DNA from 3 places in the Paenibacillus sp. GCM10012306 genome. Region 1 is predicted to be linked to each of the others. Evidence: riboswitches for the same ligand, from Rfam matches in the RefSeq annotation. Region 1 holds a riboswitch; each other region holds the start of a gene.
What was found. Region 1 has a riboswitch for cobalamin ahead of ACFORK_RS26290 (S-layer homology domain-containing protein). Riboswitches for the same ligand answer to the same signal wherever they lie in the genome.

Region 1 (10,783 bases):
GTATCTTTTTCACAGATGGACGGAAGTATGGGCTTGTCTATGAACTGGTACCGGAGTAAGGCGCTTTGCACCAGGAGCAAGGTGATTTGCAATACTTCACGCAGTCCAGGCTGGCCAGTGTGAACGAAACGGGCTTTACTGCGTAAAGCTTTAAGGAGGATGAAAGATGTCTTTTTTTAGCCGCTTTATGAAAAAGAATCAGTCGCAGCCGCGACCGCTCTATTACGATATCGTATGTCCCTTCTGCTTTACCAAATTTGCGCCGGAGGACGTGGTCTTTCGGGCTATGCATAGCCGGGAGGACGATGAGAATTACGCTCTTGGCGAGGATGATGCGCTCAATAAATACCGTGAACGCTTCGGGCTGGATACTGTGGATGACATTGAGGCTATTATTCGTCCAGCCGATATCCCTGAGGAATATCATCATTACACAGACAATGTGCTCACTGGTCTGACGGACCGCTATGGGGTGCTTACACGTAGACGGTTATGCCCATCCTGCCATAACGAGCTTCCGGTCACAGCAGGCAAGGTACCAAGCAATATTATCTCTATTATCGGTGCTTCCCAAGTAGGGAAGTCAGTGTACATGACGGCGTTGATTCATACGCTCCAGCACACCACGGCCGGGCATTTTGATGCTGCCTGCATGCCGCTGAATGCCGAGATTAGCCGCAAGTTCCGCACGCTCTATGAAGAGCCGCTGTTTGAACGCGGGGATCTGCTGGCTTCGACACAGAAGGAAAAGATGCAGGAGCCATTCATCTTCCAATTTGTCTTCAAGGATGAAAGCAAACCACCGCTGACGCTGGTCTTCTTCGATGTTGCGGGTGAAGGTATGGTCGATCAGGATTATCTGGGGCTGCACGGACAGCATATCAAGAACTCTGCGGGTATCCTGTTTATGGTCGATCCGCTACAAATCCGTTCGGTGCGTGAGAAGATTCGCATCAACCTGGGCGATCGTCCGGGGGAATGGGTCTCGCAATATGATGAGCCGCGCGACGTTGTGCTGACCATGTTCGGTGATTTTATTGCTTATCAGGAGAAGAGCAAGACGGACATTCCTACCGCAATCGTTCTTGCGAAGAGCGACATGCTGCATTCGTTAAAAGATGAAGACGGCGATTACATCAAGTCCAACAGCAACGTTTTCAATAACTATGTGCATCGTAAAACGTTAAATCTGGACGAATTTCACAACATTGACGGGGAAATTCGCCGGTTTATCGGCAAGGTGGACCGCCCGTTCAAGGATACGATGGATGTGTATTTCTCCAACACTGCTTATTTTGCCGTATCCGCACTCGGCAGCAATCCTGTGAATCAGAAGATTGAAGGAGTTGTCAGCCCGATTCGGGTGGACGAGCCGTTCATCTGGCTGCTTCACAAGCTGAAATACATCGAGGGGAGCGACGGCCCGTGAAGAATCATTCAGGGGCGATGATCACTCAGCAGATGTACACCCGGGAGCGGCGCGGGATTTTTCGCTCCACAGAAGGGTTCGATACGGTAGCAAAGTCGGAAGGGCTGGACGGCGGTTTTATCAAAAAAATCCTTCATCCCTTCTGCCTCTATGATGCTCCGGCGGAACTTACGGCGCGCGGGGAGAAGGACGAATCAGCCTACCCCTCGGCCCTACACCTGTTCCATACGGAGAACGGGGAGACCGTCATCGGCAACAGCCGCTATCAGTCGGCAGATTTCACGGGGCAGCGGAGTGCTTTTTTCGCCCATAACTTTGTTGTTCCGGCTGCTCGTGCAGAAGAGATTGTAGAGCGTTATGGGGATTGGCTGCATGCGGATTTTGCGGAGAGTTACACAGGTGAGCTGGGTGGCATTTTGCCAGAGCTGCCTTCTATTCTGGTGGCGGGGAGAACACAGGTCGACCCTGTGACAGTGCTATCTTCTCTGAACATTGGGGAGGGCTTGTTCAAGGCACTGCTGCAGGCGGTGATGACTTCCGTGGCCGGCAAGAAGAAGATCTATGTGTCGCTGGATGTACCGATTGGAGAGCTGTCGAAGCGGGCAGCAGAGCTAACAGAGGTTATTTTTGGCGCACTACCCAATGAGTTCCGTCGCAGACTGGGTGTCATTACGTACGCCAATGAGCCAAAGAGCCGCAAATATATTCATTTGACCTTTGTAGAGAAAGGTTCACTTCGCCCCGGCGACCGCACTGTGGAGAAGGATTTTACGTTCGACCTCGTCTCCGGGCGCAGCAGTAATGTCGATTTCGGGGATTCACGGCAGCCATATGCTGATCTGGCCTGGAAGGTGACGAGCAGCGGCAGTAGCATGAATGACTTTGGTCAATTTGCCGACCGGATGTTGGACGGGGAAAGCTTGGATCGCAAGCTATCGCTGGGGCTATATAACGAATTGGCTGTATTTTACGAGATTGAACAAGGCAATGAAAGCTTATATGAACAGAACAAATATGCCGTTCTCGGTGGATTGCTTGATTATCTCAAAGGGGATGGCGCGCTACAGTCGCGAGTCCGGTTGAATGATATTTTTCTAGAGCGATTTGACCGTGAATATGATCTGATCAGGCAAGGGGGGCCACTGATACCTGCGGTAATGGAGAGCTTCAAGGCTTACTATGTGCTGCCGGGACATAATTACAGGGACCGTATCGTCGATTATTTCATTAACGGGATGCTGAATAACAGCAACCAAGGGCGCGAGGACGACCTGAAGGCAGCGTATACCATTATCGAGAGTGAAGAAGAGCTGAGTGCGGCCTTTTTCAAAAAAGTGCTGGCCCAGCCGATCTTTCGCCGGAAGCTTCTGGAGCCGTATTTGGAGAATCGTCTGGCTGCCGCCACATCGGCAGCGGATATTGCCGGTTTTGTCCTCTATTGGGGGCGTACGCTGCCCGAGGTGCTTCAGCAGGCCTTTATTGAGGACAAAACCAAGGATTATTTGCTGGAAAAGCTTCAGCGTGAAGCCGATCCTGTTGCCGCTGCGGCCGGGATCCATGAGCGTGTGGAGAAAGCCGAGAAGGAACGGCGGCGCAGCGGTGGTATCCAGCCTGAGGCGCTTGAACTTCTGCGCGGACTGGCTGCAGCCGCTGACCGTTTTCTGCTGAACCGTTTGTCCCTGGCGGAACTAACAAAGGAACAGCTACTGGATATTGCCTTCCTGCGTTATCCGAAGGGTGCTGCTAAATGGTATCCGCCGCTGGATCAAATCAGCAAGCAGAAGCAGAATGCACTGCGGGCCGCTTACCGCTGGTTCGGGGAAGAGAAGCCGGATGAAGGAATCTTCGCGGAACTGACTCCAAAGGAGCTAGATGATGTGCAGCTCCTTGGACGGCGCTGGCTGAAGGAGGCGAGGTCCGTTGAACCTTTCGAACGGCTGCCGCTGGGCTTTTACTATAGCAGTCGCCGTGAGGGGGGACCGCTGGATTACGAAGCGCTGCTGGAGCTGGTTAACCAGAAAGCAGGTTCGGATAAAGAGACCGTCTACCGCTTCCTGGCTTGGACACAAGGCAATCCATTGTTTGTAATCTCGAACAAGAAGCTGCAGCCGGGGTACCGCCGAGCGATTCTGAAATATTTCCTCAGTAATGACCGAGAAGCATTCAAGAATCGCGAATTCCGCAAATCCTATCTTGCAGCTGCACATCCTGCTCTGCAAAATGTATATAATGAAGCCCGCTCCCAATTGGCTTCACCGCTGGCGCGGTGGGTCAGCCGCAGCCGATTTCAAATCCTGATCTCGGGGCTCGCGATTGGAATTGTCCTGATAATTGCAATTATAGCTGTTAGCATGCTGAGACCGGACGGGAAGGATAGTACCCTACCGGAGATTAGTCCGCAGCCAAGTCCGGCCCAAACTGCTGGTACCGACCAGCGGCCGGTCATGGCCTATCTGCTGGCACCTGACGGAGAGCAGGAGGAGGGTAGCAAGCTGCAGTTTATTTTCCCTACTGCTGCTGATTGCGAAAGCTTCAAGCCGGCTGAGATTAGTCTGCTCAATACCGATGACACCAAGAGTACGTATAAAGTAACAGCTACGACTAGTACGTGTTCATTGCCTTCATCGGATTTAGAGTCTTCCTCCGGGCAAGAAAATTCTGCTGCTGACCATGCAACTGGAAATGCAGATGGAACGGGAACGGATAATTCTCCGCATTCATCTGCTAATGCCAAGGATGCAGTGTCTGATCAAGCTAATCATGCTGCGAATCAGCAAGAGCAGTCTTCTTCAACAATTGATCCTGCCGCTTCACCTTCGCTTACGCCAGAAAGTGGACAAGTAGTTCCGAAAGAGGGCCAATATCAGGTAACCCTTGCGCTGGAGCCTGGGGCTGCGCTGGTACCGGGCGACACCATTGAGGCTGGGGACTATAAGCTGAAATTGTCCGACAAGGCTCTTGCACCAACCTCTGATGAGTCTTCGGTGAAGGACGACCCAAGCCCTGAGCCGACGGCTACAACAAAACCAAAAACGAAAAAATAGTTGCTACTCCTGAACAGCTGCTGAGTTATGACTTGGACAAGTTATGGCTATACAGCATTCAGGAGTTTTTTTCGCTGTCAATATGGAACAATACCGATTCTGGCAGTTTTTCTATGGACATACCGGGGGATTATAGCTATTATTAGGAATATTAAAATTTAATAGTAGTATATTTAATGAAGAAGGTGCAGACTCAGATATCTGAGTTTGCTTAAAAGGGAAGACCGGTTCAAAATCCGGCGCGGTCCCGCCACTGTAGATGCGGAGCGACTTTTCAAATGCCACTGTTCCTATAAAGGAGTCGGGAAGGCGGAAAGAAGCGATGAGGCATGAGCCAGGAGACCTGCCTTGTTCAAAGTGTTCCCATGCCTTCGGGGGGTGAGGTCGGGAACCAGTTGCAGATGGATTGTACTCCGGGAAAGAAATTCCCGTACGTCTGCCCTCAAGCTAAGTTTGTTCTGACCACCCTTCATAATAGGGTGGTTTTATTTTTTTACCAGAATAAACCAAATTATAAGGAAAAGAGGTTCATGATGAAAAGAATGTTATCATCCCGAGCGCTTGCGCTTGGACTGGCACTACTGCTGGTCATCTCCATTCTTGGCTCTTCGCTGGTGCCGGCAGGACAAGCCTTCGCCGAAGCACAGCAAAGCCTTACTGGACAAGGAGTTACAGAAACTAGCGTAACAGATGCTACCTACGGCGCAGCGGCGTTTGCTGCGGCTGCACAAGAACCGGTAGATGTTCAACAGGCAATTACAGACGCTATAAAGTATGTACAGAATAAAGGATATACTTCTGACTGGATTGCGATGAGCTACGGGCGGCTTGGAATTAAGATACCGGATAGTTATATTACCGGACTTGAGAAGAGCGTGAAGAGTACGATGACTGCTTCTTCTCCTCCGTATGTAACCACGTATGCCCGGTTGGCTCTGGCTGTTACGGCAATCGGTCGTGATGCAACCAACTTCGGCGGCTATAATCTTCTTGAGCCGATTTATAATAGCAAGGACGTAGCGGCACAAGGCATAAATGGCCCTATATATGCATTGCTAGCTATTACAGCCGGACAATATAATGTGCCTGATGATGCAGTCTGGAGCAAAGAGCGGATTGCGAATAATCTCATCTCGAAACAAGATCCGTCAGGTGTCTTCTCGGCTTTTGGTTCCAATGCAGATATAACGGGGATGGCTTTACAGTCTCTCTACACTTACAACGGCTTTCCTGAAGTCGAGTCTGCAGGCCAGCGTGCCGTTGATTGGCTGTCCAAGAATCAGAACAAGGACGGCGGCTATGACAGCCGTTGGGGCGTGAGTAGTGAGGCTAACTCACAGGCTATTCTTGGCTTGACTACTGCTGGTATTGACCCGACAGGACCAGAGTTCACCAAGGGCCAACACAACCTTATCACCAACCTGTTAGCTTACCAATCTACTGATGGCGGCTTCCGTCATGCTATGTCAGGAACATCTGATAGCATTGCAACTGAACAGGCACTGCAAGCACTAATCTCCTATCAACTGTTCCTTAAAGGAGATAAGTTCTATAACTTAAAGCAACCGGCTTCACAAAAACCGGCCGTTCAGGCTTCAATTACAATTGAAGGCCCTGAAGGAAGGATCACTAGCGGGGCTGTGGAAGCGCCAACGGCGTTTAAGGCTTTGGTAGAGGTCACTAAGGCTAATAATATACCGCTGGATATACAAAACGGCAAACTTAATGGCATTAACGGAATTTCGCAGCAGCAGTACGGTGCCTCTGACGGCTGGAAATATGCTTTCCAACAAGACGGGCACTGGAGAGTGTCGGATGTAGATGCTGCTGATTATGCTCTTAATGCAGGCCAACAAGTTCTATTTTTCTACGGCGATGCTGATACAAGTCTGAATAATCATGTAAACGTATTGCCGGCCATCCCTGCTCCAGGAGAAGGCTTTACGGTTCAGGTCTATAATGATGCGGTAGATTGGAACACGACACCGTCCAAGACTGTTAGCAAGCCTGCCCCAGGGGTAAAGGTAGCTATTGGGGATCATGCGGTTACAACAGATAGTGAGGGGAAAGCCAGTTTTGTTGGCCTGCCTGCAGGCACTTATGATGTGGAGCTTACAGGTTACCGTCAAGGTGCAGCACCAAGTGTGTTACCAGTTCAATCACAGTTTAGCGTAGCAGCACAAGCTCATTCTTCTATAGCTATTGAAGGTCCGGAAGGTCCTTTGGCTTCTGGCACGGTAGATGCAACGAGTCCGCTTCAGGCTTTGAGAAAACTGGCGCAAACCAGTAATCTCTCTCTGGACGTTACGAACAGTCCCATGGGAGAGTATGTCTCTGCGATTAAAGAAATAGAAGCGGGACAATACGGTGGCTGGGATGGCTGGTTCTATGCTGTGAAGAAAGATGGAGGCTGGACCCTTCCGAATGTTGGGGCAGCGGATTACTTACTTCAGAGTGGGGAACAGATATTATTCTATTATGGTGATTTCGGAGTCACTTCCTTTATTGATTCCATCCAGGCGGAGCCAAAGCAGCCTGTTTCCGGACAGCCATTTACTATTCTGGTAAAGAAGATTGTCGATGATTGGAACACGGGAGGCAGTCTGATCCTGCCGGCTGAGGGTGTTCAGGTTACGATTAAAGGTGAAACAGTAACCACCAATAATGATGGCAAAGCGACCTTTGTTTCCGGTAAGACTGCCGGTGACTATGAAATTGAAGTTACGGGCTACCAAAAAAATGCTGCTCCAACAGTGGTTAGAACGGTAAGCCCAATATCCGTTGCTAAGGATAACGGTACTTCAACACCAACGCCTACACCTGCAAAATCGCAGGTCACCTTCTTGGTGGAAGGCGATGCCATTCGCGGTACAATTGTTCCGAGCACAACAGTCAATTTGAACCCGGGTGATACGCCTTATAGCTTACTGGTTCGTCAGTTGGGAGGTAAGGTGGTTGCTACCGGTTCCGGCATGAGTTTATATGTCAGATCAATTGATGGCTTGGCAGAGTTCGACCGTGGTGAGAAAAGCGGTTGGATGTACTCGGTCAATGGAGTATTCCCGAACTACAGTGCAGGTGCCTATACTACGCTTGCAGATGGGGATACGGTTGCCTGGCGCTATACAACAAATCTTGGAGTCGATTTGGGTGAGCCATCCTTTGAGAACGATCCGAAGGGGCCAACCACCGGTACTCCAGGAACGGGCACTGCGGTTGTCATCAGCCCGGATAATGCTCTGCCGCTCAACAAGGTAGGACAGACTACAACCGTAAGCAATGCCAATGAAAAAATGACGGCTGCCCAGGCAGCGGAACTAAAGCAGACTTTGGCGGCTAATACAGTGTCCTTGTCACAGGCGATTCCAGCCGGAGCAGCAGCGACATTGAAGGATAATGCCGGAGAAGTGCAGTTAAGCATTCCGGCTGGCGCAGTGTCCAGTGGTGTTACGATTAATGTAAAAGAACTCTCATCCAGTCGTTCCGAACTGGTATCCGGACTGTATGAATTTACTCCGGATGGCACGAAGTTCGCGAAGCCGGTGGATCTGGCCATTAGAGTACCTGTTACTACGGACCATCTAGATAACTTGACTATGGCTTGGCTGAACAAGACTACTAATGAATGGATTCCAGTTCCGACTACGGTAGATGCGAAGACTGGCATTGTTACAGGAAAAGTTAGTCACTTTACCGACTATGCAGTCATTGACCGCAGTCTATGGGAGCCACAGCAAGATCAGATTAAGAAAGATATTGCCGGGGCTGTAAAATACATTACATCCGCAGAAGCAATCAGTGATTGGCAAGCCATCGGTTTGGTACGCTCTGGCAACACAGTGCCAGCTTCATACCTGAGCGGCCTGAAAGCTCAACTGGCTGAGGCTAAAGGCGAGTTCCGCAAAGTGACCGATTATGAACGAATTGCGTTGGCTGCAGCGGCTCTGGGCAGTGATCCGCAAAGCATCAGCGGTTATAATTTGATTGAGAAAATTTACAACAATGCTAACATGACGGCTCAAGGCAGCAACGGCGTGATTTTCGCCCTGACTGCACTGGACAGCGGCGCTTACAATGTACCTGTAAATGCGCAGTGGACACGTGAACGTCTAGTGGATTGGCTTCTGAAGCAGCAAACGAAAGAAGGCGGCTTCCCGTTGTCAGTTGGCGGTGCTGCTGACATTGATATTACTGCCATGACCGTAACAGCTCTATCTAATTACAAGGAGCAAGCGCTCGTTAAAGCGGCTATCGACAAAGCACTCGGCTGGCTTTCCTCTCAGCAGTTGGAGAACGGCGGTTACAAGTCGTACGGCGATGAGAACAGCGAAAGTGTGTCGCAGGTAATAATTGCTCTGACGGCTGTGGGCACAGGCCTTAACGATCCGCGTTTTGTGAAGGCTAAAGGCGGTCTGCTGAGCAATCTGGCGACATTCAGACAAGCTGATGGCGGTTATGCACATGCTTTGAGTGACAAGAACAGTAATAGCATTGCAACGGAACAAGCGCTACTGGCGCTTGCAGCCTACGACCGTTTCTTGAATGAAAAAGACAAGTTGTATAGCTTCTCAGCTACACCGGTGACTACGACTCCGGTTCCAAGCGTGACCTTTGCCGATGAAGGGCAAATCTCAGCCTGGGCTCTGAAATCGGTGCATACCGCGTTTGACAACAAGCTGATGCAGGGAGTAAGTGCTGACAGTCTTGTATTTGCGCCAAAAGCAAACATTACACGAGCACAGTTTGCGGCATTATTGCTGCGATTGACAGGTAATCAGCCTGCTGATGCATCTTCAGCTTCGGTATTCAGCGATGTGAAACCGGGGGCATGGTACTACGGGGATGTCATCAAGGCGAAAGAGCTTGGCATCATTGATGGCGTCAGCAAGACGACGTTCAATCCGAACGGCACGATTACCCGTCAGGACATGGCTGTGATGATTGCCAGAGCTTACAAGCTTGATGCTTCGGCGAATAAGCCAAGCTTCAAAGACGAAGTGAAGATCAGCATGTATGCATTGGGATCTGTGCAGTCTGTGTCTGAATTGGGCTACATGACTGGCTTCAATGGATCGTTTGACCCATCCGCACCAGTAACCAGAGAAATGGCGGCGGTGGTTGCGGTAAGACTGCCTTAGGATCTTTCGGGTAGTGTCTGAAAAAGTATTTTGGATCATATAGTGAAAATGATGGAACGGGGGAGAAGTTAGTGCCCTCGTTCTTTTCCCTTTTCTATTCAAATTCTGTATATCACTACAAGTAGCGGGTGCCGTTCTGTAACAGCGGCGAACCCGCGTTATTCTATGGAGGTGCTTAGGTTCATGTCCAACCCTTCCAAGCGCTGGCTGGCTTTTGTGGCTGCGCTGTTGACCGCAGTGCTGCTGGTGGCCGGATGCTCATCCGGGAATCAGCAAGTCCCGGGGTCCAATCAAGTCTCACATGTAAATGACAAGGATAACAAGAATAGTGAAGCTGCCAAGAGCGGTAACACCAATGAGAGTGGCAGTGCTAACGATAGTGGCGCTGATAGTAGCAACGCTGGTAGCGACGCCGCAAATGAAGACGGTGCTGATAGCGGCAGTGCCGGTAACGTCGCGAAAGCTGGGGGTGCTGACGGCAGCAGCACTGGTAAGGCCGTAAATGCGGATGGCGCAGACGGCAGTAGCACCGGTAAGGCCGTGAACCCGGATGGTGCAGACGGCAGTAGTACCGGTAAGGCTGTGAATACTGGCGGCGCTCCAGGCAGCGCTGCCGCAGGTGAGGCCGCCGGCTCCGCAGTCGCCGGCGAAGACCACGCTGCTGCGGCCAATGGCCCGCAGCAGACCCCGCCGCCGGCAGCCGCAGCTGCGCAGGCTGCCGGCAAAGCGTCGCCGGCCCCTGCGGCTGCGGCGCCGTCAGAGCAAGGCGCTGCGCTTGCAGCAGCAGCGCCCGTAACCTCGCCGCCGGGTAAGGCCACGGCGGCTCCAACCAAGCCCGCTGCTAGCGTAGCGCCGGCAGCGGGGTCCACAGCTTCGCCGAAGGCATCGGCGAAGCCTGTAGCGACCGCCGTAGCCACAGCGCCGGCGGCAACAGCCAAGCCGACGATCAAGCCGTCGGCTACTGCTAAACCGGCTTCTACAGCGCCGGTGGAGAAGCCGAATGCAGCAGCTACGGCCACCATTTCTATTGTGGGCGATAAGGAGCTAGGTACGATTTTATCCCCGGTAGCTATGGAAGTAGAGAAGGGCGATACCGTGCTGGACCTGTTGAAGCGGATTACGCGGAAGAACAAGGTGCAGATGGAATACCGTGGGACGAAAGGTTTTGCCTA
Region 2 (10,783 bases), on a different contig from region 1:
CGGACATAGGGTCCAGATAAGCTGTTGGCTCATCTAGCAGGATCAGTTCTGGTTCCATCGCCAGCACACCGGCCAGCGCCGTCCGTTTTTTCTGTCCCAGACTAAGCTGGTGGATAGGCTTATCTCCTAGCTCTGTTAAGTTCAGCCGTTCCAGTACCTCGCGGCAGCGCAGCTTGATCATAGGTTCAGCCATACCGCAACCCCGCAGCCCAAACGATACATCCTCAAGAGGCGTGTTTAAAATCAGCTGCTGCTCCGGGTCTTGGAACACCAGCCCGACGCTGCGGCGCAGGGAAGCCAGGTCTTTGGGGGCATAGGACAGCCTTGCCTCATCCTTCCTCACAACTCCCTGCTGCGGCCGGAGAATACCCACCGCGTGTAGAAATAGCGTGGACTTACCCGATCCGTTATGGCCCAGCACAGCTGTTCTGGAACCTTTAGGAATGGACGCAGTCAGTCCCTGCAATGCAGGCTCCCTCGTGTCCGGGTACCGGAACACCACTTCCTCAAAAGCCAGACTTGAGTTATTCATGATGATTCTCCTTTATCGACCCCAAATGATGGGATCAACGGTATTCACAATCGCCAGGCCAACCAGCTCTGAACGAGTACCAATACAGTCATTCCGATGTAAGCCTCAATAGCATACCGAACCGGAACCGGACGGGTCTCACAGGGCGGTAAAACAATATCGCCAGCAAACCCTCTGGTCAAAATCCCTTGAGATAGACCATGGTATCGCTGAACCGTCTTTGCGAACAAAACGCCAGCCATCCCCGCAGCCTCTCGCAGCTTGGGCATAAATCCCCTTGTGCCACCGCGCAATCGCCGGGCCAGCATCATGCCATGTGCGGTGTCGCTGAGCAAAAATAAAAAACGATACATGATCAGCATCAGTTCTAGTACAATCTGCGGCATCCGCAATCTGCTGAGCACCTGTAGCAGTTCGCCAAACGGCGTGGTAAGAATCAGAAAAAAGAAGCACGACAGACAAGCTGCCACTCTTGCCAGCAGCAGCCCACCTCGCCATAGTCCAGCAGCCGTCATATAGAGCGAGAGTGAAGATCCTGGCAACGGCATTACCACCATTGCCTCTCCGGCTGCCGGACGGCCGATCTCTACTACAAGGACTGGCAGACTGATCAAGTAGAACAGCAATGCGGAACCCAGCAGCATCCCGTATAACTGAATCGGGATCTTGGCATAGAAGATGCACCAGATCATCAGCCATAGTGAAATAGCTAGTTGTAAAGCTGGGTCCAGAACAAAGGACAGCACGAACATGACTGCGGCGAATCCGCTTTTCCACATCGGAGACAGGCTGCGAAAAGCATTGCCATAGGAGACAGCGTCAATTCTTCTGATCATTCAGCTTCTGCTTGCCTTGTCTTCCTTTGAGCAGACCGATCGTATAGCCAATCACCCCGGCACCGATAGCCGCCTGTAAGGCGAATAGCATACTTTCGGTCTCTCCCGGCAGCTCCGTCAGCGGCTTGAACCAAGGGGTATATGAAGGATCAATTTCTGTGATCGCGCCTTCTGCAGCATCATCAGCCCCGCCAAATTCCCCTTCTACAAACAGTAACGGCAGTACAACCAGCAGAACGACTGCCAGAAGCATCCAGGCATTTTTCCATTTGGCACTCATTTAGGATTGGGCCCCTTTCGTTTGGCGTTTCAGTAAAGACAGCTCATGCGGGCTATAAGATTTCAGCCAGTTCCAGAGCAGCACAGTCAACAATCCTTCACTGATGGCAAGCGGAATTTGCGTGATGGCAAAGATGCTTCCGAACTTCATGAACGAAGCCATCACCCCGCCATCGGCAGCCGGAAATGCTACTGCCAGCTGGACTGAGGTGACCACATAGGTCATAAGATCCGCGATGGCTGCCGCACTGAATACCGCGAGTTTTTCGCGCTGGGTCGTCCCCATAATCAGTTTGTACGCCGCATAGCCGGCAAAAGGACCAGCCACCGCCATCGAGAAGGCGTTCGCACCAAGCGTAGTAATTCCACCATGGGCAAGCAGCAGCGCCTGAAAGAGCAGCACAATTGAGCCAATAACGCCCATGGGCAGCGGACCAAGCATAATTGCACCAAGACCGGTTCCCGTCGGATGAGAGCTGCTTCCTGTGACAGAAGGCATCTTGAGTGCTGACAGTACAAAAGTGAAGGCCCCGGACAAGCCCAGAAGCAGCTTCAGCTCCGGATTGTCCTTCGTCATTTTTTTCAACCTCATAATTCCTAGAATAAAGAACGGCAGAAATGCCGCCCACCAGAACAGCGCCCAGCCCACTGGCAGAAATCCCTCCATAATGTGCATGGCCTGTGCAGTTCCCGGTTCATTAAATAGCAAATACACGGTAAATCCGGCGACCAGCAGCATAAAACTCCACATCCTGCGTTGTTTCATCCCATTTCCCTCCACGTTAAGTTCATTTGTAAGCTTTGAAAGCCAAAAAAGCCCACCCTAACAGGTGGGAGATCTATGTACGCCATTGCTTACGAAAGAGAGGGATGGGCTCGGAATTCACATTCCAGTCTCACTCCGTTCAAGACAGCAGAAACTAGCAGTCACCTTGTGCAAAGGGAACTTATCCACAGTCCGCCATTGCATGGGCCGCTTGCCGCCTTCAGCTCTTCCGTCAATTCGTACACCGCTCCTATCCGCGTAGAGTCTTGGTGTGCGAAAACAAGGTAGGTCTCCTGGCTTCGGATGATAACGCCGGCTCTTCGTCTTCCCCAATCTTGCTTCGAGTGACCTGGTGAAGAACGGCTCTCCTATACAGTGGCGGGACCGCTCGGGAGTTGCACCCGATTCCCTGTTACCCCTTGGCATCCAAGGGCACCTTGTTTTATCGCTAATTGATCTTGTACATCATAGCGGACTTGGCATTACGTGTCTGTGATAAAAGTGGGGGTTAGGAATTCCTTCCAATTTACATTCAAAAAAAAAGAGCCGTTCCCATCCGTAATAGATGATGAATCAGCTCTTTACTCAAAATCAGGCACCCGGGCTTTTTCCCGCATTCAGCGACGCAGCATCACCTCTGGACTTCCAAGGAAGCTTTCCGAAGTTGGTGCCAAGCACCCCTGTAATAATCATGAAGGTGCCAATAATATGTGCCACCGTCAGTTCTTCGTGCAGAATCATGGCTCCGGCGATTATAGAGATTAGCGTAGACAGGTTATTGAAGACGCTGACCTTGGAAGCTTCTAGCCGGGCTAGCGCATAAGTGGACAACAGGTTGCTAATCACTGTAGACAGGATACCCAGATACAGCAGAGCCAGCAAATACTTGGAATCTGCGAACGGCTGGAAGAAGACATTCAGTGTGCCTGCCGTTCCATGCCTGATCAAAGCAGCAGCCACGAACAAAATAAAGCCCATAGCCATAGTAACAAAAGAGATCTCCAAAGGCGTATACTTCCGTGTCAACGGCCTTGCCAGCACACTGAAACCTGCCATACTCAGTGCAGACAGCACCAGTAACACCAGTCCAGCCACATTATTGCCACTCCAGCCAGCGCCTCCCTTCATCGCGAAGATGAAAATAACACCCGATACAGACAGCAGGATGGACAGCTTCTGGATAACATTCGTTCGTTCTTTAAGAAAAAAAGCCGCGATCGGCGCGGTAAACAGCGGAACCATCGCCAGAATGATGCCTGCTTCCGAAGAAGAAGCACTCATTAGACCGAACGCCTGAAGCGCAAAGAACAGCACTGGAGATAACAGGCCCAACGGGAGCAGTCTGCGAACATCACTCCAGGTGAAACGGAGTTTGACCCAGCGGAAGAGAAAGGGTACGGCCACTGCGATCCAGCCAATAGCGAAGCGATGCGCTAGCACATCCAGCGGATTGGCCTCGGTGACCGTCATTTTGACGAACAAAAAGGAAAAACCAATAATTGAGGCATAAAGAATAGCGGCCAGATAGGCCGACGTATTGCTGTTTCTGGACTTCATGCGTGCTACCCCCGGAAAATAAATGTGGTGTCCAAACATTGAACTCAATATACTATGCAATCAGAGCGAAGTAGCCACAATTCATATGTACCGCATCTATACCGATACAAACTGGGTTATTAGCGGATTCCCCCCGCCACTCTCCCTTGCAGCATACCAAAAAGCCCTGCACTGCAGGGCTTTTCACTAGACTCTAACTTTGTATTACTCTAGCCCAAATCGCCAAGCTCGATCTGCACAATACCTTCTTCTTCCTGAATCTCGGCAATTAGGTGCATCAGGCTGCCGAATTCCAGCTCTTTGAATTTACGAGCCGCAGATTCATGCTGAAGCGCCCACAGGCACTCGTCCAACGTGCAGACCACCGGAACATCACAGCGGATCTCTGCCAGTTCCCGTGATAGATGCAGCATATCGAGATCGGCTTCGATCTTGGCTCGCACTCCCTTAGGCAGCAGCTGCAAATTCTCGATAACGCCTTCGACCGTACCATAATCAGTTAGCAGCTTAAGTGCCGTTTTCTCGCCGATGCCGCGAACGCCAGGATAATTGTCGCTTGTGTCGCCCATAAAGCCTTTCAAATCTATGACCTGGGCAGGCGTAAGACCTTTATCCTCCAGCAGTTCCGCCGGATCATACACCTTATAGTTGGAACGGCCTTTTTTCATAATCACGACCTTCACGTTGTCCGTAACAAGCTGAAGCATGTCGTGATCTCCGGTAATAATGTAAACCTCAGATTCTTCACCATAACCGGCTGCCAGTGTACCGATGCAATCATCGGCCTCATAGCCTACCAGCCCGACGTTGGGTACGCCAAGCTCTGCTACAACTTCCTTCACTAGATCGAACTGGGGAATCAGCTCCAGCGGCGGCTCCGCCCGGTTGGATTTATAGCCGTCATTATATAACCTGTCACAGGGATTATTTTTTTCAAACGAAAAATTTATCAAATAAACCCTTCATATCAAGGATTTTATTATCTGGATTTATCCCATATTATATCATCTTGGGAAAATTAATAGTGTATATATTGAATAAACATAGAATTGGTATTAAAATAGGGGCTACAGCCTCAGTGCGAGGCAGACTCCGCAGAACGAAGTTCAAGTACTTTTAGGTTTTAAGAATTATATCTATATATATTTCATTAAATAGCATATGGGAGTAGCTACGGTCCATTTTTCCACCCTATGGGAGACTTTAGCAGTACGACTTCAGGTCACGCGACGCATGAAGAAAATTAGAACGGAACTCGAATGAGACCGTCTTTTTCTCCATGCGTTTTTTGTTTTTATTTCACAAAAAAGGAGAGCGCCTTTGAATGACATTTACTACATCAGGCAAGTATATTTATAGGTTAACAACACTTGATAAAGAATATTCACGATCTCGTGGATTTAATATTAGAGTCTACGAAATCGCATTTTTTAATACCTACAGCAAAATAGCGTATCCTCATCCTATCACCGAATTTCTTATTGATTATAGAAGTAAATCAATGTCTTTAGAGAGAGAAAGGCAAGTAGCGAGTACTGTTTGCCAATTTTTAAATTATTTATTGATTATGACTAATTCGGGAGAGAAGGATTTCCTAGAATTATTCGAACACGGTCTTTTTGGACTTTCCTTTGTTCATGGGGCAAAGTTTCTACAAAACCAAGAGATACAATTAAATAAGCATGGTAAACCCATTAACAGGGAAACAGTGGATCGTAAGGAATATGTTTTAATTGCTCTTTATGTCTTTCTTCAAAAGCAAGGGATTATTAATGAAAATCTATTTATAAACACATACATAGACGAAAAGGGACACGAAAAATATTCAACCCCATTTGTAAGGATGAATAGAAATGCGCGAAATTCCACACCAAAGAAAGAATTAAGAGACTTTGGCGAGAACAGACAGCAATTACTAGTTGAATTTATCGATACAGCATTAAGTTTAAAGTCGTGTAAAGACATCGCCTTCGGACTGGGTCTACAGGGATTTGGGGGGCTAAGAAGAGGTGAAGTGGTAAATCTAGTAACTAGCAGTTTAAGGTATTCTGGTAACTCATTAGTTGTAGATATTGATGATAGGCAAGAACATTTATTTAAAGATAAGAGAAATCTGTCAAAGGAAGCAGTAAAGAAATGTCGTCATCAAATTATTATACCTAGTGAATATATGAATCTACTGTATCTTGGACATTTAAATTCTATAAAATCACGTAAAGCACCCAAGAAATTCCCAGTGGATGATGCACTTTTTGTTAATAAATTTGGTAGTCCAATGACGGGAAAAACTTATGAAGAAAAATTCAAACGCGTTGTTTCTAAATTTATTGAACGATTATTAATACAAAAACGTTTTGACGAGTACACTTATTTAACCTCCAAAGTTTTTAACACTCATACTTTAAGGGGGGTTTTTACAAATATTTGTTTAGATGATTTGGGATTAAATGTTCGACAAACAGCTAATGCCCGAGGTGATACTTTTGATAGCTCTGTTATGGTATACGTTGAAGAACTAACAGGTATGCAGAAAATGAATAGAGCCATTACTCAGCTTTCTCAAGCTGTAATAAATGCTGAAAAGAGTCGAGCATTCTTAGAGGATTGGAATACGGAGGTGATTTAGACACAATGATATCAATAGCGGAAGTATCAAGACAAACAGGCTTTTCAGCGAGAATGATTGATCGCTTGATTAAAGCAAGAAAGCTAATAGTGATAGAAAAAGGTGGCGGCGGCCTTCCCACCTTGATATGCAAAGAGTCAATGAAGGGTGCACTTGATGAATTCAATAAATTTCATGAAGAGTACATTTACTTCAAAGAAGTATTTGAAGCACTCCATCTTGATAACCAAGCTTTTTATAATTATGTAAAAACTTACGAAGATAAAAATAAAAATTTTGACCAAAAAAATTTTATGAGAGTAATAGAAATCAGGGAACCTTTGTATGGAGCTTTTGACAGGAGACTTTTTTTTAATCGAAGAGAATTTGAAGAGCTTCAGCGTGACTTCATTACGTTAGAAGAAGCCAGGGAGATAAAAGGTACGCCCGACCGAACTATTTTCAGTCATTGGTTAAAGAGACGACCGTTGCTAAAAATATTTTCGATAGGTTCAACCGGAAAAGCTAGATATGTCCGTAGAAACGATTTAATGGAAGCAATACATAATTTTAAGCCTAAAACAGATAGAAAACTTCCAGATTTTAATGTTGATGGATATCTTATGTCTAATCAAGTTATGGAATTAGCACATTTATCACTGAAGTATTTTAAGGTTATCGTAAAACAGAATATCCTTTCCCCATCTTTAAAAAAAGGTAATATAAAATATTTCAAGAAAGAAGATGTTGCTACACTGATTCAGCGTCAAGAATATGAGTTTCAAATACTCAGTCAAAATTACTACAGCTTTCTAGATATTCATACTTTACATCCAGATAAAAACAGGGATTTTTTCAATAAAACTAGTTCTATAAAAAAAATCGAAATACCTCCCTACCTTAGTTGGCATTTTCGCAATAGTGGTAAATGGTTGTACAAAAAAGAGGATGTTCATAACTTTTATATGGAAAGCCAAATTAGAAAGAGCTTAATCTTTGAGTCAACAATCACACATGCACCTTATGAATTCAATAGGCAATTACAGGTTTTGCAAATTGATATAGACCATATTCCTCCAATAACCAAGAAACTTTGGTCAGAATTCATATCAGACAAACTCCAACGCCCAGGAAATCAGTCTTACACAATAACAAGTTATATCAGAACTCTCGTGAAAACAACAGAAGTACTCGTTAACTTTATAAAGAAAGAAATTTATGAGTGCTCATCAAATGATATTAATCTTATTCTAACAAATTCACAGATACACAGACATATTAGGGAAAAATTATATGATTTTATACAATTCGTCTTCAAAGTCATCGAGATGAAAAGTAATATTAAACCTTCTAACATTGCTCGTCTTATAAATCCCAGGAAACTAGAACGCAAATCTTCTCATGACAAAAAATGCTTAACATTTGACGAATACTCAGATTTATTTAAACATTCCATAAACATTGAGTTGCATAAGCACTCTGCAATAAACTCAGCTATTCGATTAACAAAACATAACTGCACATCCGATAATTATGATTCCGCTTGGTTGTATGTTTTGCTGCATTTAAATAATGCATGGAGGCATAGCGACTGTCTTGATCTCCCTATAATTAGTTTAGAAGGTACTGATATTTTAGACTTACAATGGTTACAGAATAACGACATCAGTGACTCTGATATAAAAAAAATTATCTTTAGAATAAAAGCTTCACCTATGATCGTAAGTAAAACAGGAGCCGAGCGTCTCTTCTTCTGTGCTCCTCAACTAGAAAGAGCTTTTGTTACTTCTTATCTAATCTGCACACTAAAAACTAAAGCAATAGATAATACCGCCGATAAGGTGATTTTCAACATATGTGATATTAGTGGTCGAAAACTACTGAGTAAACCTTTTAAATTGTTTTTTAGGTTTTATTCAAGAAGTGATTTCCTATTTAAAAATAGACTGATGAATAGAACAGTGATAAGCCTTGTACAGTTTATTCAGACTAAATATGGTAATGAAAAAGACACCGAGTATCTTAGGATATTAAGAAGCCATGCAAATTTTGAAACAACTGACATTTATATAGATATTCCCCAACAACGTTTAGACGAAATCTCATTGCAACTCTTTGATAGAGATATCTTTGGTCATATTCCTGATGCATTTGCTGAAATACTTTTTGGAGAGGCAACTTCAGAGCACCACCGCACTAAACAAATAAAAACAATTATAGAGGACTTAGGTGATATATACAAAATTGAAGAAACAGCCGGGTTTATTAATGTTGTACTTCAGGTCAAGACTCATGCTTCCAGTGCTTTTTTTAACGAAAATGAGGAATATAAGGATATAGTACGCGGAATTATTAAGGAGATGTCACCTACGGAAATCAAAGATATTTATGGCAGATTAATAACAGGTCAGTTACCAAGTAAACAAAAAAACTATCAATGTCTAATATCAGAGTATGAATGTAAGTTCCCTGGAAGAGATTGTGGTCAATGCCCACTATCCATTCCGCATTTCTATGCACTATCATCAGTAGTCGAAAGAATCTTTAGGAAAATAGAGATTATTCAAAACACTTTGTTAGAAGAGCAGCCAAATGCTGAAAAAACAAGGATGGCTAATTGGTTAGCTATTGATTTACAGCTTTTAAAATATGCTCAGGATAAGTATGGGAAAGATGAAGTCGCTATGTTTGCCACAGGAATAAATAATAAATTAAAACTTATAGGCCCTATTAAACAATACCAATCTATATAGTGAGATGAGGAATTTATTTGAGTATTAAAGCTCTAGCAGCTAAATATCTGTATAATATCGATTTTCTTGATGAAATTGTTTTTGAGACTTCAGAAGTATTTGATTACAATTTTTCCAGAATGGAAGCATATCAGTTAATTGAGGACTTGAATAATATTCATGCACTTGATATTAATTACGAGTCAAATAAATGGCATTTCTATAATAATATTTCCGGTTGCACAGAAACTATGGATTTTAATTTTCTCGATTCCCTTACTTTTGTTAAACATCTAGACATTGAAAACGTAAAAACCGCACTTAAATGCTGGGTATTACACAGAATAGTAAAGGATAATTTGCGTGCCACATCCGTCGAAACATACTTTAATCATGTAAAAGAAGCTCTTCTAGTTACAAATGCATTTGCCAAAAACAGTGTAGAAGACTATTCCATATTCCTTGCCTCTTTAGCATTGCAAGATAGCCCAAAAAGGCAAAAAGTTATCTCAGTGTTGAATTTTTTATCTTTTTATGAAGAAATAGATAAAGAGCACCTGTACTCAGATAAACTAGGTAGAGTTTTAAGGAATCTAAAAAAACAAAACAAGTCTAGACTAATTCCGTCTGGCTTAGATATTCTAAAGTTCTCTAAGATGTTAGAAGATTATTTTGAAAATGTAGATACTAAGAGTAAGGAGTATATCCACTTTTTCCCAATACTGTTATGGTGGAGAATAACTACAGTGATTCCCTTACGTCCATTCGAATTTTGTGCCATTGAGACTGATTGTATGCTTTATGAAAATGAAAAGTGTTATTTAAAACTCCCGAGATTGAAAGGAAGAAAAAATAAGAACCGGAAGCAAATCATAGACAAAATATTAATCCCAAGACATATCGAAGAACTACTAAATGAATATAGCCATGTCATCGCACGCTTTAATCACAAAAGCAGAAAAACCTTTTTGTCTCGTTTGGCATATGAAAAAACGTTGAAAAACTCAATGAATATTATGTGTCGAAAAAGGTCCAATGACTATTTCCTAACCCCTGACTTACAAAGCCTAATTGAGAGATTCTATTCTGAAATAATACAAGGATATTACGGTTTTTCATACTCTAATCTAGCACCTGTTGGAAGGAAATCCACTCAGGTTGTGTATGAATGTAATAGCGATCTTATACGAGTACGCGCGATTGACTCAAGGCACATAGCGTTTATAAATATGCTTGCACAAGGTTGGAGTAAACCTGAGATTGCTAGATTTGGAGGGCATCTTATCCTTGAAACACAAGCAAATTACCAAAATCATGAGGAGTACTGGATTGAAGAGGAAACTCAAAAATTGCTAAAGACCTTTAGACTTGGAATCAAAACAAATACTAACATAAGCAGTGATGTTATTCAGTACAATTGTGAAACTCATACTTTATCTAACAGATTAGACGCCGCATTTAAACATAAGTTCGTCC
Region 3 (10,783 bases), on a different contig from region 1:
TTGAGCAAGAGTAACCATATTTCGTACTTCTGTCTGAGCCTTGGCGTAGTTGTCCACTTCCATGTTCAGGTTGGCTTTATAGATCAGCTTCTTGTTCAATCCAGCTACAACATCGCTGCCAGTAAACCCGGCACCCGTTTTCCCGGTATCCACTGCCGAAGAATCTTCTGCGGAATCCGTACTACCAGCTCCTGATTCTCCCCCGGCTTTGACAGCCGAATCAGCATCGACACTCGATTTCTCTGCTACCGGAGATGTATCACTAAGTGTCTGACTTTCAAACTTACTCACTGAGTTAGCCGTACCCGAATCCGCAGCCACATTGTTACTCTTGTGATCAGCCGAGCCGCAGCCCGTGACGACAATAACCAGAATCAATAACCATACTCCATACAACCCCCATTTTCGCATCATCAAACCCCCATAATTTAGTAGAATACTTCTATGTATCCCTGACGATTCCAGAAGATGGAATGTTGCATGACTATTAAATGTTTTGCATATATTGATCCAGAGTACCGGGTAAAAACAAAAAAAGCAGTACCCGGATCTGGATACTGCTGTTTGCGAACAATCAGTTTGTTTGGTACAATTACGGTGTCTTAACAGACAAATAACACCAAAAACCCTCACATCCATTCAGATGAGGGCATGGTTCTGTTCGGACAAGCTCCACCTTGCCGAGCAGGGCATTCCATTTAGCGATGAAGTCATTTTACTAAAGGGGAGGTGAACCCTTATGGCAAAAGACGTAATCTGTGAAGTCAACTCCTGCACGCACTGGGCAGCGGAGAACAAATGTCAGGCCGATTCCATCTTCGTTGCTTTCCACAGCTCCAAGGAACCAACACGTGCGGAAGAAACTGATTGTAAAACATTCGAGAGCAAGTAAGCTATTCAGAAGGAACCCTCCACGGTTCCTTCTTTTCTCATTTATTCTATCAAGAATGAGAATTATTATCAAGTGTATCATTAAAAAAAGAATCCCTAATAATGAAGGTGTCCCAAACGCCAGGAGGTGTATGGTACCCCTTTTACAATCTATACAACCTTGCTTACTACTGTAGGCTCTTGCTTGTCTGCTAACTCTTGCCCACCTGATGCATTCTCTCGCTCCCCTGTTGTATGTACTCGATTGTATCTGTTCCTCGCCCACTCCATGCTCTGACTCTTCTGCTGTGCCCATACTCGCCTTCCCCTACGCCCTTACTCACCTGCTGGATGCTCTTACTCCCCTTTTTCACTCCCTGCTCACCTACTGGTGTTCTGCGAAAATAAAGTCGTAGACTGCCTCTTTTGTTGTTCAATTATCGTTTCCCGTTAGCTTAATTGGAAAAAAATAAAATTATAACGCTAAGCATGCGCTAGTACAGGTACACAGAACTTTGAATTTTTATCTATGGCAAAGTTAGCCTTAATAAATAGCATATCGTCATTATTATCCATCGGCTCATACTGAGCTTTCTCAGTGAATTGATCTGGTGTGAAATGAAATTGAATACTCTCTGTCTGTTCATTAGCAATTCGGTTAAGTAAACTATTTATATGAACATCATCTTGACTAACTATATCGTATAGATGAAGCGTATGACCTTCTTGCTGATAGACGATAATAGCTTCGTCCTCTTGCGAGTAATAAATTGATTCGGGAAACACATTTAAAGCGTAAAACATAAAAAGTCCTTGGTTATTGCTAACACCAAATTGTCCTGAAATAGGTTTGCGGGACAAAACCATTCGTTTGATAAATTCCAAGTCTTCTTCATTGGAACAATTCAGCTTGCATATGGTGGAATCCTCATTTGGAACGGGATTAAATTTCAATTTGAATTGCGATTCACCAAAGGATTCAAATCCGAATTTCGGATAAAAGTTAATCGCAGTACTATTAGCGAATAAGAAGAAGATATCACATTCTTGCTCGTAAATATTAAGAACATGATTCATCAATGCTCTAGAAAGCCCTTTTCCCCTGAAATCAGGGTGAGTAATAACTGTTCCAATTTGAATCGCTTTCTTGTTTAACCCATTAATCACTACGTCCATTTTGCTGACAGAAACATTAGCGATGACTTTACTATCTCTAAGAAATGAATAGCAGATATAACGATCATCCCAGAAACCTTTCTGATACCAAACTTCAAAGTTAATATCAAAAGCTAAAGTCGTTAGTTGATTAAAACTATCTCTGTAAGCCTTATTATCTTTGTAAGCGGAAACTAGGTCTATTCCAACTTCTATATTTTCATTTAAAAACACAAATATACCCCCTATCGTATTTATGATAAGTAGCTTCAATTTTACCACATCAAAGCACTATCGGTTACAGTAAATAACAATTATAACCAAACTCCCTATTGGCTTAATGAAGCATCGTCAGTATAATACTTTATTTCCTCCTTACAACCGGATGCTCATACTTATCCACCCAACGCCCTTACTCTCCTGCTATATGCTCTTGCTCACTTCCCGTTTGGCTAGACTCAACCAGCTAAAATGGTCTAAGCGAACCGAGCCAGTTCTAGTTCCCCAATAAAAGAAACCAGCAGGCCTCCCCACGAAGAGAGAGCTGCTGGTTTCTTTTATAGTTCTATATTGTAGCCTACAGCGCTACATTTAAGCTTTGCTTACGCTAGTCTTTGTTCTTGCGATCGAAGCAGCCTCAACCATGTTGCGCAGGGCGCTTTCGGTTTCTGCCCAGCCGCGAGTCTTGAGTCCGCAGTCCGGATTGATCCAGAACAGTTCTGGGTCCAGTACACGCAGAGCGCGGTCGATGTTGACAGTCATTTCTTCTACAGCCGGTACGCGCGGGCTGTGGATGTCGTATACGCCAAGGCCGATGCCTTTGTCGTAGTCTTGCTCCTCGAAGCTTACGATCAGTTCGCCGTGGCTACGGGAAGTTTCGATGGAGATAACGTCCGCATCCATATCGGAAATGGAATCGATCATGTTGTTGAATTCGCTATAGCACATATGCGTATGGATTTGCGTCGTATCTTTGACATCGTAAGTGGAGATACGGAACGCTTTAACCGACCAATCCAGGTAATGCTGACGGTCTTCTGGCTTCAGCGGCAGACCTTCACGAATCGCAGGCTCATCCACTTGAATCATTTCAACACCAGCGTCTTCCAGTGCCTTCACTTCATGACGCAATGCAATCGCGATTTGGTTCGCCACTTCTTCACGGCTCAGGTCATCGCGGACGAACGACCAGTTCAGGATCGTTACCGGTCCAGTCAACATGCCTTTTACCGGAAGCTTGGTGCGGGATTGTGCATAAACGCTCTCTTTAACTGTCATTGGCTCGATGAAAGCAACGTCAGCATAGATTACCGGTGGCTTCACGCAGCGGGAGCCATAGGATTGCACCCAGCCATTGCGAGTGAACAGATATCCAGCCAGCTTCTCACCGAAGAATTCAACCATGTCTGTACGTTCAAATTCGCCGTGTACGAGTACATCAAGTCCCAGCTTCTCTTGGAATGTGATGACTTCGTCGATTTGATCGCGGATATATTGATCATAACGCTCTTGGTTCCATACACCTTTACGCCATTTGAGACGTGCTTGACGAACTTCCGGTGTTTGCGGGAAGCTTCCAATCGTTGTTGTTGGCAGCAGTGGCAGGTTCCATTTCTCTTGTTGTACTTTCACGCGCTCTGCGAATGGCAGGTTACGGTTTGCAGGAAGTACAGCCAGCTTACGCACCTCTGCAGCGATATCTTCACGGCCACGCTCAGGCAGCGCACGGAAGGTAGCAAGCGCATCGCGGCTAGCTTGCAGCTCAGCAGCAACTGCATCACGGTTTTCCAGTGCAGAGCTAATCAGCTTCAGTTCAACCAGCTTCTCGTTTGCGAATGCCAGTGCGTTCTTGATTACCGATTTTACTTTATCTTCGCCTTCTACGGTTACCGGTACATGCAGCAAGCTGGAGGACGGTTGCAGGAATACACGATCCAGGCTAACATGAGTCGCCAGTTTGTCGAGCAATGCCAGCTTGGCATCCAGGTCGGAGCGCCAAATGTTACGGCCGTCGATGATACCAACGCCAAGAATCTTGTCTTCCGGCCAGCCAAGACGCTCGATCGACTCGAGGTTTGTACCGCCATCGTGCACGAAGTCCAGACCCAGACCTTGTACAGGCAGCTTGAGCAACGCTTCAAGCGGTTCAGCAGCTTCGAAGTAGGTTTGCAGGATGATGTTCAATCCAGGCACAGCTGCAGCGATTTCTGCATAAATCGACTCAAGCAAGCTGATGTCTTCATTGGTAAGCCCAGTTACAACCGCAGGCTCGTCCACTTGAACCCACTTCACGCCTTCTTGCTGAAGCTCTTGAAGCAGTTGTACATATACAGGCAGGAAACGCTTAGCGATTTCAGCTGTTTCAGAAGACTGGAAGCCTTTGGAGAGCTTCAGGAAAGTGTACAGACCGATGACAACCGGCTTTCCTTCGATTCCTGCTTTCTCTTTGGCAAAACGATATGCTGCAAGTGGCTTGTTTTCGGTCAAACGCGGCGTTTGATTGCCGATCTCCGGAACGATATAGTGATAGTTCGTGTTGAACCATTTTGTCATTTCGCAAGCAGTGGCTGTAGCATTACCACGAGCCATTGCGAAGTAAAGATCCAAGCCGATATCTCCGCCGTCGTAATCATAACGTGGAGGCACAACGCCGAACATTACGGCTGCATCCAGGACGTGGTCGTAGAATGTGAAATCATTGACCGGAATCAGATCAATGCCAGCTTCCTTTTGAGTTTGCAAATGCTCAAGCTGGATTCTCTCCATTTCGGAGCGGAATTCCGCTTCATCTTTTTGACCAGACCAGAAGGTCTCCAGGTTCTTTTTCCATTCGCGGTTCTTCCCGATTCTCGGGTACCCGAGGTTGCTCACTTTTACTGTTTGCGTCATTCCTAGGTTCCTCCCCTATCTCACTAATAATCTATATACGTCATGTTTTATACCCAAAAAAGGCGTCTCTCCCTGTAAGAAGTCAGAGGGAAAGACGCCCTAGTATTATACATACTTGTAGCTGGTCTAACACCATCCTATCTTCCGTAGGTAAAGCTGTGCTGTCGAAACAGGCAGGTCTCCTGGCTGCGGCGTCTACATCTTCAGCCGTCTTCCCGAACAGCATATGCTGCCAGTGACGAGGGTTGCTGAAGACTCTTCCGTTACAGTGGCGGGACCGCGTCGGTCTTGCACCGAACTTCCCTATTAAGCCATCCGGTATGTCTATCATCCGGCAGGCACCTGTATCCGTTATTCAGTTTCGGGAATGAATATAACGTCATGATACTGGAATACCAAGTAAACCGCAATAGATTATGAGTGTAACAGTTATACGGAATCCTTATAGCCAGTTAGAAGAAAATAATATACACCACTGCTGCTAGCACAATTCGGTAGATAGCGAAGGGCAGCAACTTAACCCGATTGATCAGTTTCAGGAAGAAACGCATCGACAATAGGGCGAAGACAAAGGCGCTGATGAAGCCAGCGATGAAGAACGGCAGCGACTCCATCGTGAAGTATTGCCAGTTCTTCATTAAAGAAATCAGTGTAGCTCCGGCCATGACCGGCACGGCCATAATGAACGTGAAGTCGGCTGCTGCCCGGTAGCTCATCCCGAGCAGTACGCCCCCGGAGATGGTTGAACCGGAGCGGGAAAAGCCCGGCCACAAGGCGAAGCACTGCATCAGTCCAACGCCTAGCGCTTGTTTGTAAGTCACTTGATCGACCGTTTCAGTCTGCACCTTCTTCGGCGCAAAACGGTCGGCACAAATCATGAATACAGCACCTATGACGAGTCCAATCAATACAGTTGCCGTCGAGAACAGATGGTCATCAATATAATTCTCTGTAAGTAAACCTAGGACCGCGGCAGGAATCAGGCCGATCAGCACCATACGAAGCTTCAGATGCCCTCCTTCACCGGAAGACTGCTGTGGCTGTCCATCCTGTATAGGCTGCATTTCTTTGCGGCTGAACCGCTTCAGACCCAGCAGATCAATGAATCTTTTCCAGAAAATAACGACAACCGCCAGGATAGAACCCAATTGAATAACTACTTTAAACGTATTCGCCGTATGTTGGCCCAGAAACGCCTGTGACTGCAGCCACATATCATCCACAATAATCATATGACCTGTAGAGGATACGGGAGCAAACTCGGTTATACCTTCGACGATGCCTAGAATAATTGCTTTAATAATCATGAGCAGGTCCATGTTACATCCTCCTTAAATTTTTATGCAGATTGCGCAGATAGCGACTTCGGATGAAGAAGAAGTAGAGTACCTGTGCGACAAAATAAACCGCCAACACCGCTCCTGTCTCCGTCACAATCGACAGGTAGAACAAACGCTGCAGCGCAATAAAAGCAAACAGACTATGCAGTATAGCCAGTCCAATTGGCACAAAGAACATCAGGGACATCTGAAATGTCACAATTCGGTCCAGTTCCCGGTCCGTTAATCCCATCTTAGCCAAGGTGGAATATTGCAGACGATCATAATCCAGATCCATGTACAGACGGAAATAAAGAAAACTGCCAGCTGCAATGAAGAATACTGTGCCCACAAGCAAAGAAGCGAACAGCATTGTACTGTACAGTGTCTTGTGGATCTCAAACAATGTGCCGCTGACCGCAATCGCATAAGGGTAATCGGCCTCGTACGCCTTCTTGCCCTTGACGGAAAGATCAGTCGCGATTCCAACTGTCTGCAGCAAATCTGCGACATAGAATCCTGTGTACTTATCTGTCTGCACGGGGTGGATAGTGTCATATAGCTCATCACTAACCACAATGCCGCTAAAGTCACCCCCGTCAACGCCGTTCAGCATCGGGAGCAGATGGTTCGCAATCGGTAATTCCTCCGTGTAGCCGATCTCCCGAATTATGCTCCCCTGCCGCAGTGTATACGTAGCCTTGACTCGTTCACTCGTCAGACTACGATCCCGCTGGGAACCGATCATAACCAGTCCGTCATGCCCTTCAAGCGGACCTTCGAACGAACGGAAGCCAGCCTTCAGCAGCGCCTGCTTATAAAGGCTGTAAGAGATCAGCGGTAGCAGCCGGGTCCGATCCGGGCCAGTCTGCGATATCACTTCTGCATATTTAATCGGAATGCTAAGTGTATCAAAGGGCAGACCACGGCCTTGGAGCTCTCTGCGAATGCTATCCAGGTGCTGTTCTGTTTCTGCCGCGCTTTCCGTACTTTTAGCCACATAGCCCACAGCCGCCGGATAATTAAGCTTCAGTTCCCGGGTCAATGTCTGAATCGAAGCAAATACACCTACAGAAGTGAAGGACACAGCCGAAATAATCGTGATGATAAAGAACATGCGTCCGTTCTCTCTCCAGCGGGATGACAGACCTGAGAGTGCGATCAGATTAATCCGATGCCAATAGAACCGCCGAGTTCTCTTCAGCAGCTTCACAATGTAAAGACTCAGTTGGGTATAGAACAGATAAGTTCCAACTACCGTAATAGCCACAACAGGCAACATAATGACATCCACCAAAGCCGCGCGCACTGTAGCAGCCATTACATACCCAACGATTAGGCAAACTGCTGACAAAAGCGCAAGCACTATAGAAGCCTTAGGTTCTTCTTCATTCTTGCCTTCACCCTGGAACAGCGGCATCGGGTCTTCAGGACCCGTTAGAGCAAACGTACACAGCGAGATCAGTCCAAACAACAGCACAAAGCTGCAAATGGTCAGCACTGGGGCCTGCCAGGGCAGATGAAAGGGAAGCGGTTGAATGCCAAGGAAGCCGGAGCCGATCATCAAAAACAGCTTGCCAAGCAGCAGGCCCAGTCCGGTACCGGTGACAATTGCCGTGCTGCCGATCATCATATTTTCCAAAAAAACCATCAGGTGCAGCTGCCGCTTCGTCATCCCGTGCATCAGCAGAATACCAAATTCCTTCTTGCGGGACTGCAGAAAAGAGCCCACCGATACAAGTACAAACACAGAACAAAATACAAAAATGGACCCTTCGGCTACCATCATTGTCCGCGTGGCGGTACTGAAAATCAGATCCTTAGACAAATCCGGGTGATAAATAAACAGAGCGCACAGAAAGAAGATCATCACCGAGAACGAGCTGCTGACAAAATAGGCGGCGTACTTCCGCTTGTTACGAATTACATTTCTATAAGCGAATTGCCGAAAGGTCATGGCCCGCGCCTCCCAGCAGCGACAGCATATCAATGATATTCTGAAAGAAGGCGGCCCGGCTGCTGCCCCGGTACATCTCGCTGTGGAATCGCCCGTCTTTGATAAAAATCACCCTGTGACAGAAGCTCGCGGCCACGGCATCATGTGTAGCCATCAGCACCGTCGCCCCCTCCGAAGCATTGATCTGCTCCAGCATACCCATCACTTCAGTCGATGTTTTGGAGTCCAGATTGCCTGTAGGCTCGTCGGCCAAAATCAGCGCAGGTCGGTGGATCATCGCGCGGGCGATGGCCGTCCGCTGCATTTGCCCGCCGGAAATCTCGTACGTCCGCTTCTTAAGCAGATGCCCGATGCCAAGTGTTTCCGATACCTGTAGCAGCCGGCTTTCCATCTCCTGGATAGAGGCTCCAGCCAGTGTCAACGGCAAGATGATGTTCTCTTCCACGGTGAGCGTGTCGAGCAGATTGAACTGTTGAAATACAAAACCCAGCTCATGACGGCGGAACAAGGCCTTCTCTTGTCTGCTGAGCAGATTAGGGTCTCGTCCACCAATCGAAATCTCACCGGAGGTAGGCTGATCGATGGTGGCGATAACGTTCAGCAAAGTCGTTTTCCCGCTTCCTGAGGGTCCCATAATACCGACAAATTCGCCCTTTTCCACAGCAAACCGGATATGATTCAGCGCATGCGTGGACACTTGGCCCTCATAAATTTTGGATAAATTATTGACTTCAAGTATGGGCAAGTGTCGTCGCTCCTTCCGTGGCCTGGAATGGTTTTATTATACAAACACGTCACAGGCGCTAGCTATTTCTGAAACTTACAGTTACCTTACACAATTGTAAGGTGGTTAGAATACAATCCGTACTGTGGTGCCTTTTCCTACTTCTGAAATGATGCTTACCTCATAACCGAGCTTGGTACAGATCTGCTTGACCAGGTACAACCCCATTCCGGTGGATTCCTGAAAATTCCGGCCATTTACGCCAGTAAAATAAGGGTCAAACACCCGCGGCAGATCGCTCGGCGGAATGCCTACCCCCTCATCACGTATATCCAGCACTACCCTGTTATTCTGCAGGTAGCCTGCAAAATGAATGACTGCTCCCTCTTTTACCGTGTATCGGACCGCATTTGTAATGATTTGGGTCAGCACAAAAGATAGCCATTTCTCGTCCGAGGTCACAGCAATATTGTCTTCTACTGTAATAGACGGATATACACGACTACGGATGAACAGTCGCTTCTGCTCTGAGGTGATTCGCCGCAGGACGGTCTGCAGCTCCATCCGCTCCACGTAGAAATCATGCTCGAACGTATCCAGTCGTGCTGTATACAGCACGGTCTCCAGTCCTTTCTTCAGACGGTCCAGCTCGTCTCCGATCGCCGTGAAGGGCGGGCCATCTTTATCTTGAATAATTAGATGAATGACAGACAACGGGGTCTTCATGCCATGAACCCATTGATTGATGAAATGAATATGCTCCTCTAACTTGTGGCGGTAGCTGTGCAGATCATTTTTATAGAGGCGAAATTGATGAGTTAGCAGCCCGCGCAGACTCTCAGCCAGCGGCGTATCCTGCGATGGCCCGCCCGTTTCATCCAGCGTGGAAGGCCGAGCAGTCATTCGTTCGTAAAAGGTCCGGTTGGAGATGTAACGGAAACCGAGGTAGACAAGCAGCAGACAAGTGCTAAGAATATCGGCATACAGACTGACACTGACGTCACTGCCACCATCCAGTCTGTACACCAGTGTAATGACTGCTAGCTGGGACAGATATACAAGGATTAACGTCTTTTGCTCCCGTAAAAATAGCTTCACTCCCCATTCCCCCAGTTCGGTGTCAGCCGGTAACCTTGGCCGCGCACGGTCTGCAAGCCGTCATGGATCTCCAGCACCGCTAGTTTTTTGCGGACACGGGTCACGTATACATTAAGCGTGTTGTCATCGACAAACACCTGATCATCCCATATCTTCTCCAGCAGGCGGTCACGGGTGACGATGGCTCCGGCTTTTTGCATCAGCTCGTCCAGAATCTTGACCTCTGTATGGCTGAGATCTATCCGGTCATCGCCCCGGGATAACACCAGCCGTTCCACATCCAGCGTCATTCCGGAGACTGTAAGACTCCGTTCATTAAGGTTTCCCGCGTAAGTGCCATAGGCGCGCCGGAGCTGACTTTTGATTTTGGCCATAGCGAGCTCGTAATCGAAGGGTTTCGTGATATAGTCGTCCGCACCGTTCTCCAGTGCCATCACCTGATCCATCTTGCCCGCTCTTGCCGAAATGAATAATATCGGACAGGTAGATACACCTCGAATCTGGCGGCACCAGTAATACCCGTCGAATTTAGGCAGATTGACATCCAGCAGCACCAGATGCGGAGCAAACGCCTCGAACTGCTCACGCACCGTCTCAAAATTGTCCACCGCCTGTGTCTCATAACCGAATTTATGTAAGTAGTCCTGGAGCAAAGATACCAGCCCCTGATCATCCTCAATAATGAATATTTTAAACATACTAATTTGCGCCTCCAATTGACCCAGACCTCTTTAGCCGGGGGTTTGCCAACTAATATATACAGCACCGGTG

Region 2: linked by a shared signal. The riboswitch ahead of ACFORK_RS21445 (energy-coupling factor ABC transporter permease) and the one ahead of ACFORK_RS26290 (S-layer homology domain-containing protein) in region 1 are both predicted to bind cobalamin.
Region 3: linked by a shared signal. The riboswitch ahead of metE (5-methyltetrahydropteroyltriglutamate--homocysteine S-methyltransferase) and the one ahead of ACFORK_RS26290 (S-layer homology domain-containing protein) in region 1 are both predicted to bind cobalamin.

What each region holds. Positions count from the first base shown of each region.
Region 1 covers NZ_JBHRYW010000017.1:28,262-39,044, reverse strand. Annotated here, with positions in the region: gene ACFORK_RS26305 (beta-mannanase) at 1-59, shown strand, start outside; gene ACFORK_RS26300 (TRAFAC clade GTPase domain-containing protein) at 167-1,429, shown strand; gene ACFORK_RS26295 (GAP1-N2 domain-containing protein) at 1,426-4,473, shown strand; cobalamin riboswitch at 4,640-4,838, shown strand; gene ACFORK_RS26290 (S-layer homology domain-containing protein) at 5,016-9,611, shown strand; gene ACFORK_RS26285 (DUF4430 domain-containing protein) at 9,795-10,783, shown strand, end outside.
Region 2 covers NZ_JBHRYW010000010.1:229,593-240,375, forward strand. Annotated here, with positions in the region: gene ACFORK_RS21430 (energy-coupling factor ABC transporter ATP-binding protein) at 1-532, opposite strand, end outside; gene cbiQ (cobalt ECF transporter T component CbiQ) at 577-1,368, opposite strand; gene ACFORK_RS21440 (energy-coupling factor ABC transporter substrate-binding protein) at 1,352-1,648, opposite strand; gene ACFORK_RS21445 (energy-coupling factor ABC transporter permease) at 1,649-2,413, opposite strand; cobalamin riboswitch at 2,680-2,868, opposite strand; gene ACFORK_RS21450 (DMT family transporter) at 3,005-3,970, opposite strand; gene ACFORK_RS21455 (5'-3' exonuclease) at 4,180-4,923, opposite strand; gene ACFORK_RS21460 (hypothetical protein) at 5,295-6,596, shown strand; gene ACFORK_RS21465 (hypothetical protein) at 6,602-9,328, shown strand; gene ACFORK_RS21470 (hypothetical protein) at 9,346-10,783, shown strand, end outside.
Region 3 covers NZ_JBHRYW010000001.1:619,877-630,659, reverse strand. Annotated here, with positions in the region: gene ACFORK_RS02820 (DUF4349 domain-containing protein) at 1-411, opposite strand, end outside; gene ACFORK_RS02815 (DUF1540 domain-containing protein) at 740-892, shown strand; gene ACFORK_RS02810 (hypothetical protein) at 1,083-1,307, opposite strand; gene ACFORK_RS02805 (GNAT family N-acetyltransferase) at 1,354-2,259, opposite strand; gene metE (5-methyltetrahydropteroyltriglutamate--homocysteine S-methyltransferase) at 2,617-4,914, opposite strand; cobalamin riboswitch at 5,070-5,275, opposite strand; gene ACFORK_RS02795 (undecaprenyl-diphosphate phosphatase) at 5,367-6,233, opposite strand; gene ACFORK_RS02790 (FtsX-like permease family protein) at 6,235-8,190, opposite strand; gene ACFORK_RS02785 (ABC transporter ATP-binding protein) at 8,165-8,935, opposite strand; gene ACFORK_RS02780 (sensor histidine kinase) at 9,041-10,012, opposite strand; gene ACFORK_RS02775 (response regulator transcription factor) at 10,009-10,710, opposite strand.